DNA from 2 places in the Bacillus sp. XB1 genome. Region 2 is predicted to be linked to the other one. Evidence: a T-box and tRNA genes for the amino acid it is inferred to sense, from the RefSeq annotation. Region 2 holds a T-box; the other holds one or more tRNA genes.
The links. The T-box of region 2 lies ahead of ileS (isoleucine--tRNA ligase). A T-box ahead of a tRNA ligase gene usually reads a tRNA of that ligase, here a tRNA-Ile.

Region 1 (9,999 bases), on a different contig from region 2:
ACGACATATTCCACACGCCATTCTCTCGCATTTTTCGCTCTACCAATTACGTCATATGTCATTGATCCGTACGGAACAAGTAAAATAGGATATGCAATCGCAATACATGCCGCATAAATAAGTAATTTCGTGTATGTAACATTGAAAATAACTAAAAAGACGACAGCATATAAAATAATGCCCCCAAGTAAAATTGCTTTTTTTCGCCACTCCTTCTTTAACATACGAGCAACTAAGTAATAACATACAAAGGATACAGCAGAGTTCACTAAACTGTATTTCCCTAATGCGAACTCACTATTAGTTGCTAAATAAACATATACTGAAATGACAAAAATAAACGTCCCTTCTCTCAATCCTTGGAAAAAATGAGCTCGTGTAATCTTTCCCCAATTTTTATCAATCCGTCGTTCTTTCAATACTTGCACGATTTCATAACGCCCTTCACATTCTCTTTTAGATAAAAAGAAGCTTAAGACGACAGCAATTGCAAATAGAACTAATGAAAGAAAGAATATAACAGTATAGCCACTCCATTTCTCCATACGTGAAATTGTGTATCCTGCTGCTATTGGTCCAATCATCCCAGAGAAGGATGTAAGAAGTCCAAGAAACCCATTAAAGAAATCTCTTGTTTCTGGTTCTGTAATTTCAAATGTCAATAAGTTAAAAGCCAACCAGTAAAAACCGTATCCTACTCCTAAAAGAGCCCCCATTAATAGAATATACTGAGAAGCACTTTTCCCTGCTACTAAGACAACGATAAAAAAAATTGCGAGCGTTCCTACCCCTATTCGTAATAAAATCGAGCGATCGATACGTTTCGCTAATTTCCCCCCTACAAGAAATGTGAGAGGCTGTAATACCACGCTGGCTAAATTATACAAGCCAAGATTCACATAATTTTGTGTTTGTTTCCATAAATAAATATTTACAAACGTATTCGATAAAGAAATTGCGAGCGTGTATAAACCTCCTATAAGGAGCAATAACACTAAATCCCGATTCACTTCAACGTCACCAATTATATGTTTCCATTTCATACACAACTCTCCTTTACTTCATGTTCTAGTCTTCCAAAGACAAGCCCAATTATGTAAAAGGAAAGCATAGAAAAAAGCTAGGGGCTCTCCCCTAGCTTTTTCTATATTTGTTACAATTATTTTGCTTCTTGGTAACGTTTTTCAGCAGCGTTCCAATCTACAACGTTCCAGAATGCACCGATGTAGTCTGGACGACGGTTTTGGTAGTTTAAGTAGTAAGCATGCTCCCAAACATCTAAACCGATAACTGGCGTTTTACCTTCAGTTAAAGGAGAATCTTGGTTTGGAGTGCTTGTTACTTCTAACTCACCATTGTTTACTACTAACCAAGCCCAACCAGAACCGAAGCGAGTTGCGCCAGCTTTTGCGAATTCTTCTTTGAATGCATCGAAGCTACCGAATTTTGCTTCAATTGCAGTTGCAAGATCACCTACAGGTTGTCCTCCGCCGTTTGGAGATAGGATTGTCCAGAAGAATGTATGGTTAGCATGTCCGCCACCATTGTTACGTACTGCTGTACGGATTGCTTCTGGTACTTCGTTTAAGTTTGCAACTAATTCTTCTACGCTTTTGTCAGCTAATTCTGCATGACCTTCTAAAGCAGCGTTTAAGTTTGTAATGTACGTGTTGTGATGTTTTGTATGATGGATGTTCATTGTTTCTTTGTCAAAGTGAGGCTCTAAAGCATCATACGCATAAGGTAAATTTGGTAATTCGTGTTTTGCCATTGTTATATTCCTCCCAGTTTATGTATTGCCACTTAAGTGACATACAACTTCATTCTACCCTAATTGCCATAGGGTGCAAACAAATAAATCACATTGTCTTGCTATCATTAAAGTAGCAAAATTCCCACTTCTTTTCAATTAAAATGCTCATATATTCCGTAAAAAAAGCTTCCTTCTACAAGGAAGCTTCCTGCTAACATAATAAACATGTGAAATGGATATGGACCCTGTAGGACTCGAACCTACGACCGGACGGTTATGAGCCGTCTGCTCTAACCAGCTGAGCTAAGGGTCCACAATTATGTATGTAACAACATATCAAATAAAGGAATTCCTATCGGATATGCTCTTTAAGAAATGTAAGATAAATTTACCATATAGAAAAGAAAAGTGTCAATTGTATTTTTCTTATTTAAAAGAAGAAAGTTAATAAAAGAAATTTAGTTATCTCCACTATATGTAAATATAATATATCTTGAGATTCTCTAGATTACTACGTTACAATGATTTTATACATACATAAAGGAAGTGAATCTATGTCCATATTTACCCAATTCGTAAAAAGCATATACTCGCCTAAAGATATGGCGCTATTCCGTTTTCAAAAAATCGGTAAAACCATTTTGTATATTATGCTACTTTGCTTAATTACTACTATTCCAAGAACTTTTTTGTACGGTAGTTTTATCCAAGATGGTGTAAGCATGGTAAATCAAGTCATCGATAAAGATTTACCTGATTTTAAAATTGAAAATGGCGAACTAAAAGCCGATATTGATCAACCTATTGAAAAAGAAGAAGGAAATGCACTTTTCATATTTGATCCAAATTCAACAGACCTAGAAAAATATCAAAATAAAACAGGTTTATTTGTTTTAAAAGATAAAGTAGTCTCTATGGGAAATGGTCAAATACAAACGTATTCCTATAACGATTTGTTAGGTGCATCTCTTGAGAAAAAAGATCTACAAGAATTTATTTCTTTATTCGATAATATTTATCCGATTTTATTATTTGTTATTGGATTCTTAGTGTACCTATTCCAATTATTCATTACTTTTGTAGGCGTGACTTTACTTGCGTTCATCGGTTCTGCTATGAGCGGTCAACGTAAACTATCCTATAAACAAGTTTGGACACTAACTGCATACAGCTACACAATTCCAACAATCTTCTTTATGATTATGGACGCATGTAAAATTGTCGTACCTGGATCAACATTCATCTATATCGCAGTTGTTTTAATTGTTCTGTACTTAACGATTAAAGAAGTTCCAAAACCGAAAGAAAAATAAGAACGAAAAAAATGCCTAAATAGGCATTTTTTTTTTGGACAAGCATATATTCCTAGCAAAGGAGTGAAGAATATGAAAAGATTAGGTATATTCCTATTCGTGCTTGTTCTCGGTTATATATTTTATTACGATATAAAAATCGGTACTTTACCGATGTTAAGTTCATATAAAAAAACAACTGCTGCTCAAACGATTAAAAAAGAAAACACAGACAGTCAACAAAATAAAGAGAACAAAACAGAAAAAGAAACAGATGTATCTTATAAAACAATTGAAGTAAAAACTGGTGAGACAGTTCTTTCTATTACAGAACAAATTAACAAGAAAAAAATTCCTTCCATAGAAAAAGTCATTGACGACTTTAAACAATTAAATAAAAGTACATCTGCTACAAAAATACAAATTGGAAAGTCTTATAAATTCCCCTTATATCAATAAGCTATCACTTAATCCTTGTCAATTACATAAAGGCGCTGATACAATAGTAAAAGTGAAACCGAGTACTTCGGTTTCTATAGCCCTATATCACGTATACTATCATTGATATGAGGGACTAAATAAGAAACTTCTTTTATAAGGAGAGCGATCTATTCGTGAATGAAATGACTCATCGTACAAAAACACGTCCAGTTAAAGTCGGTAATTTAACAATCGGCGGTAATAATGAATTAATTATACAAAGTATGACAACAACAAAAACACATGATGTTGAAGCAACAGTTGCTGAAATTAAGCGTTTAGAAGAAGCCGGCTGTCAAGTCGTCCGCGTTGCCGTTCCAGATGAACGCGCAGCAGATGCTATTGCTGATATAAAAAAACAAATCAACATTCCACTTGTTGCTGATATTCATTTTGATTATCGCCTTGCTTTAAAAGCAATTGAAGGTGGCATTGATAAAGTACGTATCAATCCAGGTAACATTGGTCGTCGCCATAAAGTAGAAGCTGTTGTAAATGCAGCAAAAGAGCGCGGTATTCCAATCCGTATTGGTGTAAACGCTGGTTCATTAGAGCGTCACATTTTAGAAAAGTACGGGTACCCAACTGCAGATGGTATGGTTGAGAGTGCGCTACATCATATTAAAATTTTAGAGGACTTAGATTTCCACGATATTATCGTATCTATGAAAGCCTCTGATGTTAACTTAGCAATTGAAGCATACGAGAAAGCTGCTCGTGCTTTTGATTATCCATTACATTTAGGTATTACAGAGTCCGGAACATTGTTTGCCGGAACTGTAAAAAGTGCTGCTGGTCTTGGAGCAATCTTAAATAAAGGCATCGGAAATACACTACGTATTTCATTAAGTGCTGATCCAGTTGAAGAAGTAAAAGTTGCTCGTGAACTATTAAAATCATTCGGTCTTGCGTCTAACGCAGCAACACTTATCTCTTGTCCAACTTGTGGTCGTATTGAAATTGATTTAATTAGCATCGCTAACGAAGTGGAAGAATACATCTCTACACTTCAAGTACCAATTAAAGTTGCAGTACTTGGTTGCGCTGTAAATGGTCCTGGTGAAGCTCGTGAAGCTGATATCGGTATTGCCGGTGCACGTGGAGAGGGATTATTATTCCGTAAAGGGCAAGTCGTTCGTAAAGTACCAGAAGAAACAATGGTAGAAGAACTGAAAAAAGAGATCGACGTAATTGCTGCTGAAATGGCTGCTGAGCGAGAAAAAGAAAAAGAGACACAAGAACAATAAAAAGAAGGTTGCCACAATATTTGTGAGCAACCTTCTTTTCTACGTAAAAAAGCTCGTCAGTTTAACCGACGAGCTTTTACTTTGCACATTTTGGACAACGACCATATATTTCAAACTTATGACCCGTTACTTCATAACCGGTAAAATCTTTATTCATAAAATCCATTGGGCAGGAAGTAATCTCTTTCGTTCCCCCACAATCCAAACAAATAAAATGATGATGATGTTCCATAATAGAACAAGTAAAACGAAAATGTTTTTCACCATTTAATTCCGTTTGTTCTAAAACACCAATCTCAGCAAAAACTGTTAAGTTACGATAAATCGTATCAAAACTAAGCCCTGGATAATCGTCCTTCATATGCTCTAAAACGTCTTTCGCAGTTAAATAACGATTATGTGCTGCAAATAATCTGAGCATCTCTTCTCTTTTTCCAGTATGTTTGTATCCTTTTTCTTTCATTAGGCGTAAAGCTTCTGTTAGATTCATACCTATCCCTACTTTATGCAGTTTTTTTCTTCTTCCATAAAATCGCACCGATTAAAATAAGAACTGCTATCATAACAATTGTACCACCTGGCGCTAGATCAAGTTGATACGAAGCAAACATTCCACCAATTACTGCAATTTCACCGAATAAAATGGAAAAGAAAATTGTTTGTTTAAATCCTTTAGCAATACGAATACTTGCTGCAACTGGTAACGTCATTAATGATGATACAAGAAGAACCCCCACTACACGCATTGATACTGCAATGACAAGAGCAACTAATATAATGAAAATAAAGTGAATCCATTTCGCTCTTAAACCAGTTGATACTGCGTATTCCTCATCAAATGATAATAGAAACAGCTCTTTATATAATAAAATAATTGTCGCAACAACAACAATTGCTACAATACCAATAATAATTAAATCTGTACTTGTTACAGCACTGACACTACCAAATAAATAACTAAATAAGTCTGTGTTAAATCCATTTGCAAGTGAAATGAAAATAACTCCAACCCCCATCCCTGCCGAAAGGATAATTGGAATTGCTAATTCTTGATAGTGCTTATATACAGTTCGTAACTTTTCGATTAGTAGCGCTCCACCAATCGAGAAAATCATCCCCATATATAAGGGGTTTAAAAACCCACCTGTAAAAATGGTTTTTTCAAGTAATAAACTTGCTGCAATACCCGATAACGTCACGTGACTTAATGCATCCGCAATAAGAGATAAACGACGAATAACAACAAACACACCAATTAGCGGTGCAACAAGTCCAATTAAAATACCTGCGTATAAAGAATTACGTAAAAAGTCATATTGTAAAAAATCTTGTATCATTATATCCTCCCGTGATGCTCATGTTCGTGTTCTAAACGATGAACATGATGTCCATATAAGACGGACATTTCTGCATCTTCTAACTCTCGGAACTTCTCTACATTTCCATGGAAATGTAGATGTTGGTTTAGGCATGCAACATGTGTTACTTTTTCAGTAACAGCTCCCATATCATGAGTAACAAGAATTAATGTGATCCCGAGCCTTTTGTTTAAATCCTCTAATATTTCGTAAAAACTTTCCACATTTTTTACATCGATTCCAACAGTAGGCTCGTCCAAAATAAGCAATTCAGGATCACTAACGAGCGCACGAGCAATAAATACACGCTGTTGCTGTCCACCAGAAAGCTCTCCAATGTTACGACCTTGAAACTCACTCATTCCTACATCAGCAATTGCTTTTTCTACCTTTTTCTTATCCTCTTTTGTGAAAAAGCGAAAAAGCCCTTTTTTCGAAACAAGTCCCATTGACACAACTTCAGAAACAGTTGCTGGAAAACCAGAATTGAAACTATTTGCCTTTTGGGATACATAACCAACTTTGTTCCATTCCTTAAACTTCTTACTATCAACGCCAAACACGCGAATGCTTCCTTCTTTTGGCTTTAAAACACCTAATAAACACTTAAGTAGAGTTGATTTACCTGAACCATTCGGTCCCACTAAACCTAAAAAAGCTCCCTTCGGAACTTGCAAATTAATATTTTCTAACACATTCCGATCTTCGTATCGGAATGTTAAACCTTCAATTTCTAATATATTATTCATAGCATCTCACCTATTTTAATTCAGAATGATTCCGATTTATATCTATTTGAATTATAGTACAGCTTATTATAGTTGTAAACCAATCTGCCTAAAATATATCTATTTTTTCAAGAAACCTTACTATTATAACAAAAAGCAGAGAAAAATTCTCTGCTTTCGAAAAATATTCCTATAAACTTTTTAGTGAATAGCCGATTTAAACTTACCACCATTTGTCTCTTGCGTGCTCATAATCGTAACAAACGCATTTTCATCAATTTCATGCACAATTGATTTTAACTTCGTCACTTCTAGACGCGTTACAACTGCATAAATAACTTCTTTTTCTTTATCCGTGTAACCACCTTTCGCTACAAGCTTTGTAGTTCCACGGCCAAGACGATGCAAAATCGCGTTTGATACTTCCTCATATTGATCAGATACAATTAAAACCGCCTTCGTTTCATCTAGCCCTTGAATTACTGTATCGATCGTTTTAAATGCGATATAGTACGTCATAACAGAATACATCGCTTGTTCCACACCAAACACAAATGCTGCCCATGCAAAAATAAATAAGTTCACAAACATTACGAATTCACCAACAGAGAACGGTAATTTCTTCGTTAATAAAATCCCCATAATTTCAGTTCCATCTAGCGATCCACCATGACGAATTACAAGTCCTACACCAAGACCTAAAATAAGACCACCAAACACTGTCGCTAAAATAGGTTCTGTTGTAAATGGTGGTACCGCATGTAACGTTGACTCAATGAAAGCTAACGCTACAATACCAAATGTCGAAGATAACATAAATGTTTTTCCAATTTGCTTATAACCGGAATACATAAATGGGATATTGAGAACAACGACTAAAGTAGAAAAACTTAACCACCAAATGTTAGGAGTAAGATAATCTAATATAAGAGAAATACCAATAATTCCACCATCAATAATTTTATTTGGCATTAAAAATAGTTCAATTGCTACCGCCGCGCATGCTGCTCCAAAAATAATCATAACTAAACGATAAATGAGATGAATAACACTTTCTTTTCGATGTTGCTTTTGCTCCATAAGTCCTCCCTTTACTCTTTTTCTGTAGTTTTGTCCTTATATTATAACATACGCTTCTTTTCCTCATGAAAAAAGAAACTCCATACGAATATGTACAAGCTATATGCTCATATATTTCGATAGAAGAACGCGTGAAGGAGGATAATAAGATGAACCTCATTAAACAAATTGTTAATAAAAAATTAAATCATATTTCTACAAAAGAGTTATTAAAATATAGCAAAGAATATGAAGTTCCCATTACAGCCGCACAAGCTGATCAAATCGTTTTACTTATGAAGGGTAAAAATATTAATATCTACGATAACAACGAGCGACTAGAGCTCTTAAAACAAATCGCAAAAGTAACTTCCCCTGCCACTGCCCAACAAGTAAATACATTATTTCAGCAACTACTAAAATAAGGAGGGGATTTCCCCCTCCTTATTGCGCTTTAATTTTTTCAAGAAGCCCTTCATCAAAAGTGCCGTTTTTCAGCATTTCGATTTCCAATTTGTATGGTGGCTTCTTATCTTTTTTATCTTCCCCTACATACGGTGTTTCAAGAATTTTTGGTACATGCATTAACTGTGGATGATGTACAATGTGATGCAATGCTTTATACCCAATGTGACCAAATCCAATGTTTTCATGACGGTCTTTTCCTGCTCCGCGTACATTTTTACTATCATTAATATGAAGTACTTGTAAACGATCTATACCAACGATCTTATCAAATTCGTTTAATACGCCGTCAAAGTCATTTACAATATCATATCCTGCATCATGCGTATGACATGTATCAAAGCATACAGATAGCTTTTCATTATATTTTACACCATCAATAATTTTTGCAATTTCTTCAAAGCTACGACCGCATTCTGTTCCTTTTCCTGCCATCGTCTCTAACGCAATGTTAACCGTCTGTTCTGGCGTTAATACTTCATTAAGCCCTTTAATAATTTGTTGAATACCAGCATCTGCTCCAGCACCAACGTGCGCTCCTGGGTGAAGAACAATTTGTTTCGCTACACCTAATGCCGATGTTCTTTCAATTTCCATGCGAAGAAAGTCTACTCCTAATTGGAATGTTTCTGGCTTCGTCGTATTCCCAACATTAATAATATAAGGGGCATGGACGATAATTTCCTCAATTCCGTTCAGCTCCATATGTTTTCTTCCTGCTTCTATGTTCAATTCTTCAATTGGTTTTCTTCGTGTATTTTGTGGTGCACCTGTATAAATCATAAACGTTGTTGCACCGTATGAAACAGCCTCTTCACTTGCTGCTAATAACATTTTCTTACCACTCATGGAAACATGAGATCCAATCTTTAACATACAATCACCTCTTCAATATACAATAGATATAATGATAGCATAATTTGTAGAAATATGTAGTGAATTGTTTGTTCACAAAAGATGCACTACACAAATTTATATGACTATTTATACAGACTATACTTTTCATTTAAATTAGCTGGATTAAGTGAAACTTTAATCAATACTTTTCTATCCATATTGATTACACCTCCCACAAATAGCGGGATAAAAAAAAGATAAGGGAAACCCCTTATCTTTTTTTATTGCCATATTTTTTCTTCACTTTGTCACGTTCTGTTGCAAGTTTACGTTTATAGTTTGGTTTTACTTTTTTGGGTTTTTTAATAACTTTCGTTGCCATAACATCAAGTTCGTCATTTGGTTTTTTACGGCTCTTACGACGACGACGCTCACCTAAATCGGCCCACTCATCTCCGCGTAAATCTACATGCTTGAACTCAATATGACGTTGTTTTTCTAAACTATCTAACGCTTCTTCGTTTGCTGGATCATATATCGTCACTGCAATACCAGAATGCCCCGCACGTGCTGTTCTTCCAACGCGGTGAACGAAGAAATCTAAATCTGATGGTAGCTCATAGTTAATAACATGGCTAATCCCTTCAATATCAATACCACGTGCTGCTAAATCAGTCGCAACAATATATTGGAATTCAAGGTCACGAATTTGTTTCATCATTTTTTTACGATCACGTGGTGATAAATCCCCGTGAATTCGTCCAACTTTTAAGCCACGTT
Region 2 (9,999 bases):
CGACAAGCTTAGAGATGATGTTGCGTATATGGGGAGAGAAACGTACACAAGATGAAATAGCAGAGTTTATTTTTGATATGACAGGTTCGAAGTTTTCAGATACTGTTTCTTATTTAGAAGAATTAGGTTATGAATATCGTTATTTTAAAGGGAATGAAGAGAATTATAAGAGACTGATTGACGAAGGAATTCCTGTTTTATTAAGTATAGATATTGAGCATGCTTCACACGTACAAGTTCTATCTGGATATGATGATACATTGCAAGCTTTCTATGTTCAAGATCCAAACTTTATAGAACCAGTTCTTGTGGAATATAGTAAATTACAAGAAAAATATCGTTATACAGGCTGTTTAGCAATCACGTTTGTTCCGAAAGAAAAGAAGGAGCAACTAGCGTTTCTAAGTGAAGAAGAAGATCGTTATTTTAAATCTATTTTTTCTCTTACGGATCATTTAGATGAACATGACAAAGAGGGAATTAGTAACTTAGTACAATTTTTAAAAGAAACGAGTGATAATCCAAATACGTGGTTATATACGATAAAGCACTTAGATGTTGAAGTAGATAAAGAATTTATTTTATATTGTATCGATAAGTTAATGGAAAAGTTTCCGAACTCGGACTTTGTTAAATTGCATGGTGCACAGTGTTTTATTCGTCTTCAGGAAGTAGAGAAAGCGGAGCAAATGCTGACAAGCGTTGAGAAGAAAAATAATCGTGCTTTATATCATTTAATAAACGGAAGATATGCGTTTGAACAGGAAAGTTATCTAGAAGCGATTTCAAGCTTTCGTTCATCGTTACAATTAGACGCAGATCAGCCTATTGCTTGGAGTTTTCTCGCTTTATCCTATATGTATATTGATCAATCTGAAAAAGCATTGCAATACTCTCAAGTTGCGTTAGAGCGTAGTCCTGAAAGGTTCACTTTAACAAATCACGGTTTAATATTAATAGATTTAGAAAGATATGAAGAAGCATATGAAATCTTTAATGACTTGTTAAAAGAGTATAAATATGAAGCGCATGTATGGTATGAACGAGCGAGATGTGCACATCAACTAGGGAAATTATATTTAGCAATAAAAGGGCTTAAAGTAGCGATTCATTTGGATAGTAATGCACCTTACATTTATACGAAACTTTCGGAAATATACGAATCTGATTTGAAGGATGAGGAAAGTGCGAAAGAAATTTTATTAAACGGTATTGAGAATTGTGATGATAAAGCACCTCTTTACGTAAAATTAGGTGACTATCATTTTCAAAATGATAGCTTGGAAGAAGCAGAAGTATTGTATAAGCGTGCTTTAGAAGAAAATGATGAGGATGTTTATTCTCACTTCGGACTTACACAAGTTTATATGGCAAGAGAACAATATAAGGAAGCAAAAGAATATATTCTTGGTCTTGAGAAGCAAATTGAAAAGAGCCAAGATTTCCTCATGAATGCAGGAATGGTTTTATGGGATGCTGAAATTGAACTTGGTGGAAATGAAGAAGGATTTAAAGTAGCGCTATCTAAGTTAGAAAATGGTATAAAGAAAAGTGATTATAATGTAGCAAGTGCGTTAGATGAATATGTGAATCGAATTAAAGGGACGGAATTTGTACAACGAGGTATAGCATTTTTAAGAACGTTACACAAAGAAAGAAATGAAGTAAGTGAGTACGGTTGTTATGCAGGTATTTTGTATGAATCTATTGGACAGTACGGCCAAGCGATGAAAAGATATAATAAGGCGATAGAACAAATGGAAACGGCATTACCGTATTACCGAATTGGCGAAACACTTATGGCATTAGGGCAATTGACGGAAGCAAAGCAGGCGTATGAAACATGTTTAGAGCTTGATGGGAATTTCGTAGGTGTACATTTACAGCTTGCGGAAATATACGAAAAAGAAGAAAACCGTTCTAAAGAACAAAGTCATATGGTTCAGGCGATGAAAGAAGAGCCGTTGCATATTAATATGGAATATTTGGCACAGCTTTCAGTAGAAATGAACCTTCAGGAAGAATTGCTGATTGAACTAGAACAATTAGCGGACGAAGTACCTGAAATATGGCGTTTAGATGCGATTGCATATGTGTACGGAGCGATGAATGAAACAGATAAAGAACAAGCACAGATTGAATACGCGCTACAATTAGATGGTGAGCATATAGAAGTACTATATCATTATGCAAAAGTATTAGTGAAAAAAAGAAATGTAAAAGCAATTGAAGTTGCAATGAAAGTAATACAAAAAGATTTTGATAATGAACGTATATTTGATGTTTATGTAAAAGCAGTAGAGCAACATAAAAAATTGTCTAACATACGAGATTTTCTTCATACATTAAAGGTGAAAAAAGCAGAAAGAAGTGCAGCATTCATGTATGCTGCAGCTGCGGTTACGGAAATATGGATTGAACGCCAGCTGCATGAACAGCCGAAACGATCTATCATTACGAGAGCTTTTTATCGTATGAAAAATCGTGCGAAAGAAATTTCAATGGTTACTATGATAATTGATTTATATGAAATCTCTTTAAAGTTAAATCCGAAAAATAGTATGGCAGCACAGCGATTTGCGCTATTTTATGAGAATGTAGAGATGAATAAAGAAGCAATAGAGATTCTGCACACGTCACTAGAAAATAAATGGGATTATGACGTAGCGAAGCAACTTGTAAATCTTTTCGTTGAGTGCGAGGAAGAAGATATGTTAAGAGATGCTTTGGAATTAACGAAACAAATGGTTCGAGAACTACCAGATGATTATGATACTCTTCTTCTGCAAGCACAAGTATTCTTTAAAGCAGGGGAAGAAAGAAAAGCAGAAAAGATTATCTTACAATTAACAGAGCAAACACCGTTTGTAAGTAGAGCATTTCTTGCTTTAGGAGAAATATATCAAAGTCAAGAAAGGTTTGAAGAGGCAATTCAAGTATTAGAAAATGCTTCTATACATCATCCAAATGAAACAGTAATTCTTCTTTCTTTAGCGTCTTCATATCATGGTGCCGGCCAAACACTAAAGGCAGAAAAAATAACAAATGAAGTATTAACAATGGATGCAAGTGATTTGTTAGCAAGATATGATCGTGCTTGTTATTTAGCACAGTTAAATAGAAATGAAGAGGCGAAGGAAGAGCTTGAAATTGTCCTTCGTGAGGATGACTCGGGATTCTTTGTTGAACTTATTGAGGATGATGAAAATTTAGCAGCATTGCGAGAATTTGAAAAGTAATTGTATAAGAATAGGGGAAAAAGATAAGGATATATTTTGAATTAGTTGACAATTAGTTGCTAAATGGCATAAAATAACTTTTAACAAAGTATACAAATCTGAAGACGAGAAAGAGTAAAATAGTGAGCTGTTCTCCAGAGAGCCGGTATATTGCTGAAAGCCGGTGTGCAGACGTTATTTGAAAATCATCTCCGAGGAGCTGAGGCTGAAAGTAAGTAAGCCCGGACGGATGTCTACCGTTACAAAGAACACGTATGATAGTACGTTGCTAAGTGCTATTAGTGAAAAAGCTAATAGAATTAGGGTGGTATCGCGGGTAAACCCGTCCCTACTTTATAGGGACGGGTTTTTTGTGTGCTTTAAAATATTCAAAGGAGTGATTGTATATGGAAAAAGTAGATGTAAAAGAATCAGCTGTAGGAAGAGAAATGCGAATTCGCAAACAGTGGAACGAACAAAATATTTTCGAACAATCAATTCAGAATCGAGAAGGCGCACAGTCTTTCGTATTTTATGAAGGACCACCAACGGCGAACGGACTACCGCATGTAGGTCATGCACTTGGACGAACAATTAAAGACTTAGTAGCAAGATATAAAACGATGGCTGGTTATAAAGTGTTAAGAAAAGCGGGATGGGATACACATGGTTTACCTGTAGAATTAGGCGTTGAGAAGCAACTTGGTATTTCTGGTAAACATGAGATCGAAGAATATGGCATTGAACCATTTATTCAAAAGTGTAAAGAGAGTGTTTTCACATATGAGAAGCAGTGGCGTGAATTCACTGAAAGTATTGGTTATTGGGTAGATATGGATGATCCATATGTAACTTTAAAGAATCCATATATCGAAAGTGTATGGCATATTTTGGGGACAATCCATGAAAAAGGATTGTTATATAAAGGACATAGAGTTTCACCATACTGCCCAAGCTGCCAAACCTCATTGAGCTCACATGAGGTTGCACAAGGGTATAAAACAGTAAAAGATTTAAGTGCAACTGTGAAGTTTAAAGTGAAAGATAGTGAAAATGAGTATTTCTTAGGTTGGACCACAACACCTTGGACACTTCCAGCAAACGTTGCGCTTGCTGTCCATCCAAATATGGAATACGTTAAAGCAAAACAAGAAAGTCATGTATACATTGTTGCGAAAGAACGTGTACAAGAAGTATTAAAAGAGAACTATGAAGTATTATCTGTTCATAAAGGCGAAGAATTATTAAACACATCTTATACAGCGCCATTTCCGATGAAAGAAGTTACAAATGGTTACCGCGTTATTGCAGCAGATTTTGTAACGGGAGATAGTGGTACAGGACTTGTTCATATTGCTCCAGCATATGGAGAGGACGATTATAGAGTCGTTCAAAGTGAAGGATTGTCATTCTTGCACGTTGTAGATGAAAAAGGTGAGTATACAGAAGCGGTACCATTTTTGAAAGGGAGATTTGTAAAAGATTGTGACGTGGATATCGTTCGTTATTTAGCGAAGGAAGGTTTACTGTATCATAAAGAAAAATATGAACATAGCTATCCGCATTGCTGGCGTTGTGATTCACCACTACTTTATTATGCAGGAGAAAGTTGGTTAATCCGAACAACTGCAATTAAAGATACATTTTTACAAAATAATGATTCTGTTACTTGGTATCCGGATCATATGAAACATGGACGTTTTGGTAAGTTTTTAGAAAATATGGTGGACTGGAATATTAGCCGAAATAGATATTGGGGAACACCATTAAACGTGTGGGAATGTGAAAGTTGTAATCATCAGTTCGCACCGAAGAGCATTGCCGAATTAAGAAAGCATAGTACGAAAGAAACACCGGAAGATTTGGAATTGCATAAGCCGTATGTAGATGAAGTGCAAGTCTGCTGCGAGAAATGCGGAGGAACAATGAATCGTACACCAGAAGTAATTGATGTTTGGTTTGATAGTGGTTCTATGCCATTTGCACAATATCATTACCCATTTGAAAATAAAGAGTTATTTGAAGAGCAGTTTCCAGCGGATGTTATTGCAGAAGGAATTGATCAAACACGCGGCTGGTTTTATAGTTTATTAGCAGTATCAGCACTATATACAGGAAAAGTACCGTATAAACGAGTGTTATCACTAGGGCATGTTTTAGATGAAGAAGGGCAGAAAATGTCTAAAAGCAAAGGAAATGCACTAGACCCAGTTGATTTAGTAGATAAATTTGGTGCAGATGCGCTAAGATGGGCTTTACTTGTTGATAGTGCCCCGTGGAATGCGAAGCGTTTTTCTGAAAGAACAGTACTGGAAGCGAAATCTAAATTTGTAGATACATTAGTCAATGTGTATAGCTTCTACGTTTTATATGCAAATTTAGATGAGTATAATCCGAAGGAAACGTATGATGTAAAGCTTACAAAATTAGACGAATGGGTATTATCAAGGTTGCATAGTACAACGAAAAAAGTGAGAACTGGACTTGATGATTATCAATTTACGAATGCAGCTCGTGAAATTGCAACACTTGTAGATGAAGTGAGTAACTGGTATGTAAGACGCTCACGTAATCGTTTCTGGGAATCTGGTATGAACGCTGAGAAAGCAGCTGCGTATGAGACACTTCATGAAGTACTTGTAACAATTAGTAAATTAATTGCACCATTTACACCATTTGTCGCGGAAGACATTCATCTGAATTTAGAAGGAAGCAGCGTTCATTTAGCCGATTATCCAGTTGTAAATGAATCACTACTTCAGCCGAAATTAGAAGCGGAAATGGATGCTGTTTTACAAGTTGTTGAACTTGGAAGAAGTAACCGTAATCAGCATTCTTTAAAAGTAAAACAGCCGCTAGCAGAACTTGTATTACTTGAGCATAACGAGAATGATATGGATTGGGAATCTTATCGTGATATCGTTATGGATGAGTTAAATGTAAAAGCGTTCCATGTTGAACTCGATGAAACAAAATACACATCATATCAATTGAAGCTTAATTTTAAAACAGCGGGGCCGAAGTTCGGTAAAAATGTGAATGCAGTGAATGGTTGGCTAAAACAATTATCACAAGAAGAAGTGCAAAACTTTGTATCAACAGGAAGAGCAGTTTACGAAGCAACACCAGGAGAAGAAGTAGTTGTAACTGCTGAAGATGTGTTAGTTGAGAAAGTTGCAAAATCAGGATTCTCTAATACGACTAACGGACAATATACAGTTATGTTAGATACGAATGTAACGGAAGAATTGTTGCAAGAAGGAGTAGCGCGTGAATTCATTCGTGCGGTTCAAGAATATCGTAAACAGTTGAATTTACCAGTTAATTTACGAGTCGATGTTATTCTTGATACAGAAGTAGAGCTACAGCGAACGTTAACGAACCATAAAGATTTATTGGAAGAAAACTTACTCGTTAAACAATTTACATTTGGTCACTTAACGAACGAAGACGATGAACTTTCTTTGGGTGAAACAAAACTTAGAATTAAATTAAGTGCAGCTAATTAAAGAAAAAAGGAAGTTGGAATGATTCCAACTTCCTTTTTGTATGATGGAAATTTATCCGGCTAATTTCCTCATAATCCATTCGATAGGACCTCTAGAAAATTTCTTTCTCCATAACACACTAATTAAAATGCTGAAAATGAAAAATGCAGTAGCAAATAATAAAACGAATAGTAGTGATTGATTTTCCATTCTATTTAATAGAATTAATGTCCCAATACCGATAAATACATGACTGACATAATGAGTTAATGTTAATTGTCCTGTTTGCACAATGGAAGTGACAAACCAATTATTTCTATATTTTTCAGCGATATAGAGGCAAATGATTAATATAGCAATAGAGGATCCTGTAGCAGATAAAATATATAATACATTTGGTAAGATGGGTCCTGTATTAAATAAAAATGTGGCGGTCTCTCTGCCGATGTATGGAATAAAAAAGTGTGTAAGTCCTTTTGATAAAAGTTCTGTCAATATTGTGATTGTAATACCGAGTAAGAGTAATCTTTTTTTTATTTTTTTATTATGAAGATCTAACCTGCCAATTAACATACCGATTAAGAAGAACGAGAACCAAGGGAAAATAGGGTGATAGCCATTAAAGAATAAGTTGCGAAGAAAACCCTTTATTGTCCAGAAGTCTACATAATTTATAAATGGAGTTGGACCTACCCAACCCTCGAAAGTATTGAAAGTAAGCTGAAGAGATTGTGCGAACAATAAAATAATGATAGAAAGAAAAAGTAATAGTTTTTTGCGTACTGTCATGAGTAATGCAGCAACGAAAAGGTAAACACCATAGTAGTGTAATATATCCCCAGTCCACTCCATTACATATAGTAGTAATCCTAAAATAAATAAGAAAAGTGATCGTTTCCATATGGTCTTTCGGCTATTAGAAATTTTTATTTGTTCATTGCTAGCAACGGCTGACCTAGTCATTAAAGTTATACCAATGCCAGCAAGTATAACAAACAAAGCAGAGGCTCTACCTTCAAATAGTGACATGAAGGTTATTAAAAAAGGGGGACCATTTCCTTCTGCACCTGTTATCACCATGAAATTAACAAGTAGCATACCAAACATCGCCCAAGCTCTAGCAAAATCTAAGCCGATAATGCGTTTTTTTGTATTCACTTCAACCCCTTCTTTCAAAAATGTTATTTACAGCTTCAATCCAAATTTGTTTATAATCTATCTTTGCACCAATCATCATAAAATTTCCGATATTATCAAGCACTAATGCTAACATATGAGCTTTTGAAACTAGATTTTTATTTTCAATTAATTGAAGTTCATTTGCTTTTGTAAGGAGTACTTCAAATCCATGTAAGTATTCTGTTTGCACAGTTAGTAATCGATCTTTGTACATCTTGTTTCTTGAAGATAGTAATACATATTCTTGTAACACTCGGTTAAAATAAGGGTCGTTTCGCTGTTCATCAATTATTTTAAGGCCAATTGCAATACATTTTTCAATAAAATTTGATTTTGTAAACTCTTCTGTATGGAAATAAGAAGAGAACTGCATAGCTTTACATAATTCAGTAAAAATACATTCAATTAAAGCATCTTTAGACTTAAAGTAGTAATATATAGATGGTTTTGCGATACCAACCTCCTCACCAATCATCGTATAAGTTGTTTTAACAATACCGTACGTAGCAAAAAGGCGATAACTTGCTTCCATTATTGAAGAGAGTGTTTCTTCACTTTTACTCATATAGATCCTCCTAAAAAAAGGTTATTTAAATCGTATCATTTACAAGTGCTTTTTTCAACCTACCGTTAGGTAAAAAAATAGTCTATTTTTTTAAACAGTAATATGAAAAGCTTTAGGGATAAGGAATGGATTTAGAAATTTCTTTCTAAAGTATTGTGTTCACTTTACACATAAATATTGAGAAAATTTCACTTACCCTAAATGGAAAGGTAATAGAAGTGTTCATAGAGAATTACTCGTAGATTCAATTTTTATCCATCCGTTTTGCGGGGAATGATTGCCTAGTGGTAATGGGATAAGGTTGAGCTACTTTATTAGGGGGAGTGGTTCTATGTTTAATAAAAAAATGGTGGCAATGGCAATGACCGTGCCGTTAGTAATGGGGACGATTTCTACGGTTTCGGCATTGGAAAAACAACAGCAAGTAAAGTTAGAAGCTTATTCGCCACAGAAAAAAGCAACTGAATATTTAAAAGAAAATGCTGCGCAGTATGGATTGAAAACAGATCTTTCAGACTTGCAATATATTTCTACAACAGAAACATCAGTAGCTTCATATGTTAGGTTCCAACAAGTTGTTAATGGTGCACCTGTATTTTCAAAACAAATAACAGTTACGCTTAACGGAGAGGGAAAGGGAGTACTCGCTGTTTCTGATTATCAGCCTGTTACAGGTGTGAAGGAAGTAACGACAAAAATTAGTGAAAAAGATGCAATACAAAAATCAATGGCGTATGTTGGAGAAGCAAGTGAGCAAAATTTATGGGCTCCTACAGATAAAGAGTTCGGATATATTGTTGAAGAAGGAATTGCTCGTCCAGTATATAAAGTTGTAGTCCATTCTAATAATCCATTTGGTGCATGGGAAACATTTATTGATGCAGAAAATGGAAAGTTAATTAAAAAGGTTGATATAAACCGAAAAGCTGAAGGGTCAGGAAAAGTATTTTTACCTAACCCAGTCGTATCTAGCGGTAGTAAAGTAGGCTTAAAAGATAATAACGATGCAGATTCAACAGCTCTAACGAACCAACTGAAAACTGTTACGTTAAAAGGTTTAGATGGAACAGGATTTTTAATTGGAGAATATGTAACGATTTCTTCAAAAGCGAAAACAAAATCTACGAATTTACAATTTAACTATACACGCGCAAATGATAGCTTTGAAGATGTTATGTCGTACTATCATATCGACACATTGCAACGTTACATTCAAAGTCTAGGTTTTAAAAATATTAATAACCGTTCGATAAAAGTGAATGTTAATGGTACAACTGATGATAACTCATTCTATTCTCCATCAACAAAAGCTTTAACTTTCGGTACTGGCGGTGTTGATGATGCAGAAGATGCTGGTATTATCGCACATGAGTATGGGCATTCGATTCAAGATAACCAAGTTCCTGGCTTTGGTAGTTCAGCAGAAGGTGGAGCGATGGGAGAAGGATTTGGCGACTTCTTAGGTGCTACATATGAAGATGCAGTATCGACTACTGGATATGGTAAAGCATGTGTTGGAGAATGGGATGCGACTGCTTATTCTAGTTCA

Region 1: it has a tRNA-Ile gene. The T-box ahead of ileS (isoleucine--tRNA ligase) is inferred to sense a tRNA for this amino acid. The anticodon was not compared.

The regions. Positions count from the first base shown of each region.
Region 1 covers NZ_JBNRIL010000002.1:567,219-577,217, reverse strand. The annotation lists gene ACK1U5_RS18240 (MFS transporter) at 1-1,043, opposite strand, end outside; gene sodA (superoxide dismutase [Mn]) at 1,160-1,771, opposite strand; tRNA gene ACK1U5_RS18230 (tRNA-Ile) at 1,993-2,066, opposite strand; gene yqgB (protein YqgB) at 2,308-3,066, shown strand; gene yqfZ (protein YqfZ) at 3,139-3,504, shown strand; gene ispG (flavodoxin-dependent (E)-4-hydroxy-3-methylbut-2-enyl-diphosphate synthase) at 3,669-4,772, shown strand; gene ACK1U5_RS18210 (Fur family transcriptional regulator) at 4,849-5,262, opposite strand; gene ACK1U5_RS18205 (metal ABC transporter permease) at 5,276-6,109, opposite strand; gene ACK1U5_RS18200 (metal ABC transporter ATP-binding protein) at 6,109-6,879, opposite strand; gene ACK1U5_RS18195 (YitT family protein) at 7,060-7,938, opposite strand; gene ACK1U5_RS18190 (DUF2624 domain-containing protein) at 8,088-8,342, shown strand; gene ACK1U5_RS18185 (deoxyribonuclease IV) at 8,362-9,258, opposite strand; gene ACK1U5_RS18180 (DEAD/DEAH box helicase) at 9,491-9,999, opposite strand, start outside.
Region 2 covers NZ_JBNRIL010000001.1:1,532,663-1,542,661, reverse strand. The annotation lists gene ACK1U5_RS07715 (bacteriocin-processing peptidase family protein) at 1-3,239, shown strand, start outside; T-box leader at 3,332-3,572, shown strand; gene ileS (isoleucine--tRNA ligase) at 3,626-6,727, shown strand; gene ACK1U5_RS07705 (DUF418 domain-containing protein) at 6,779-7,864, opposite strand; gene ACK1U5_RS07700 (TetR/AcrR family transcriptional regulator) at 7,866-8,450, opposite strand; gene ACK1U5_RS07695 (M36 family metallopeptidase) at 8,782-9,999, shown strand, end outside.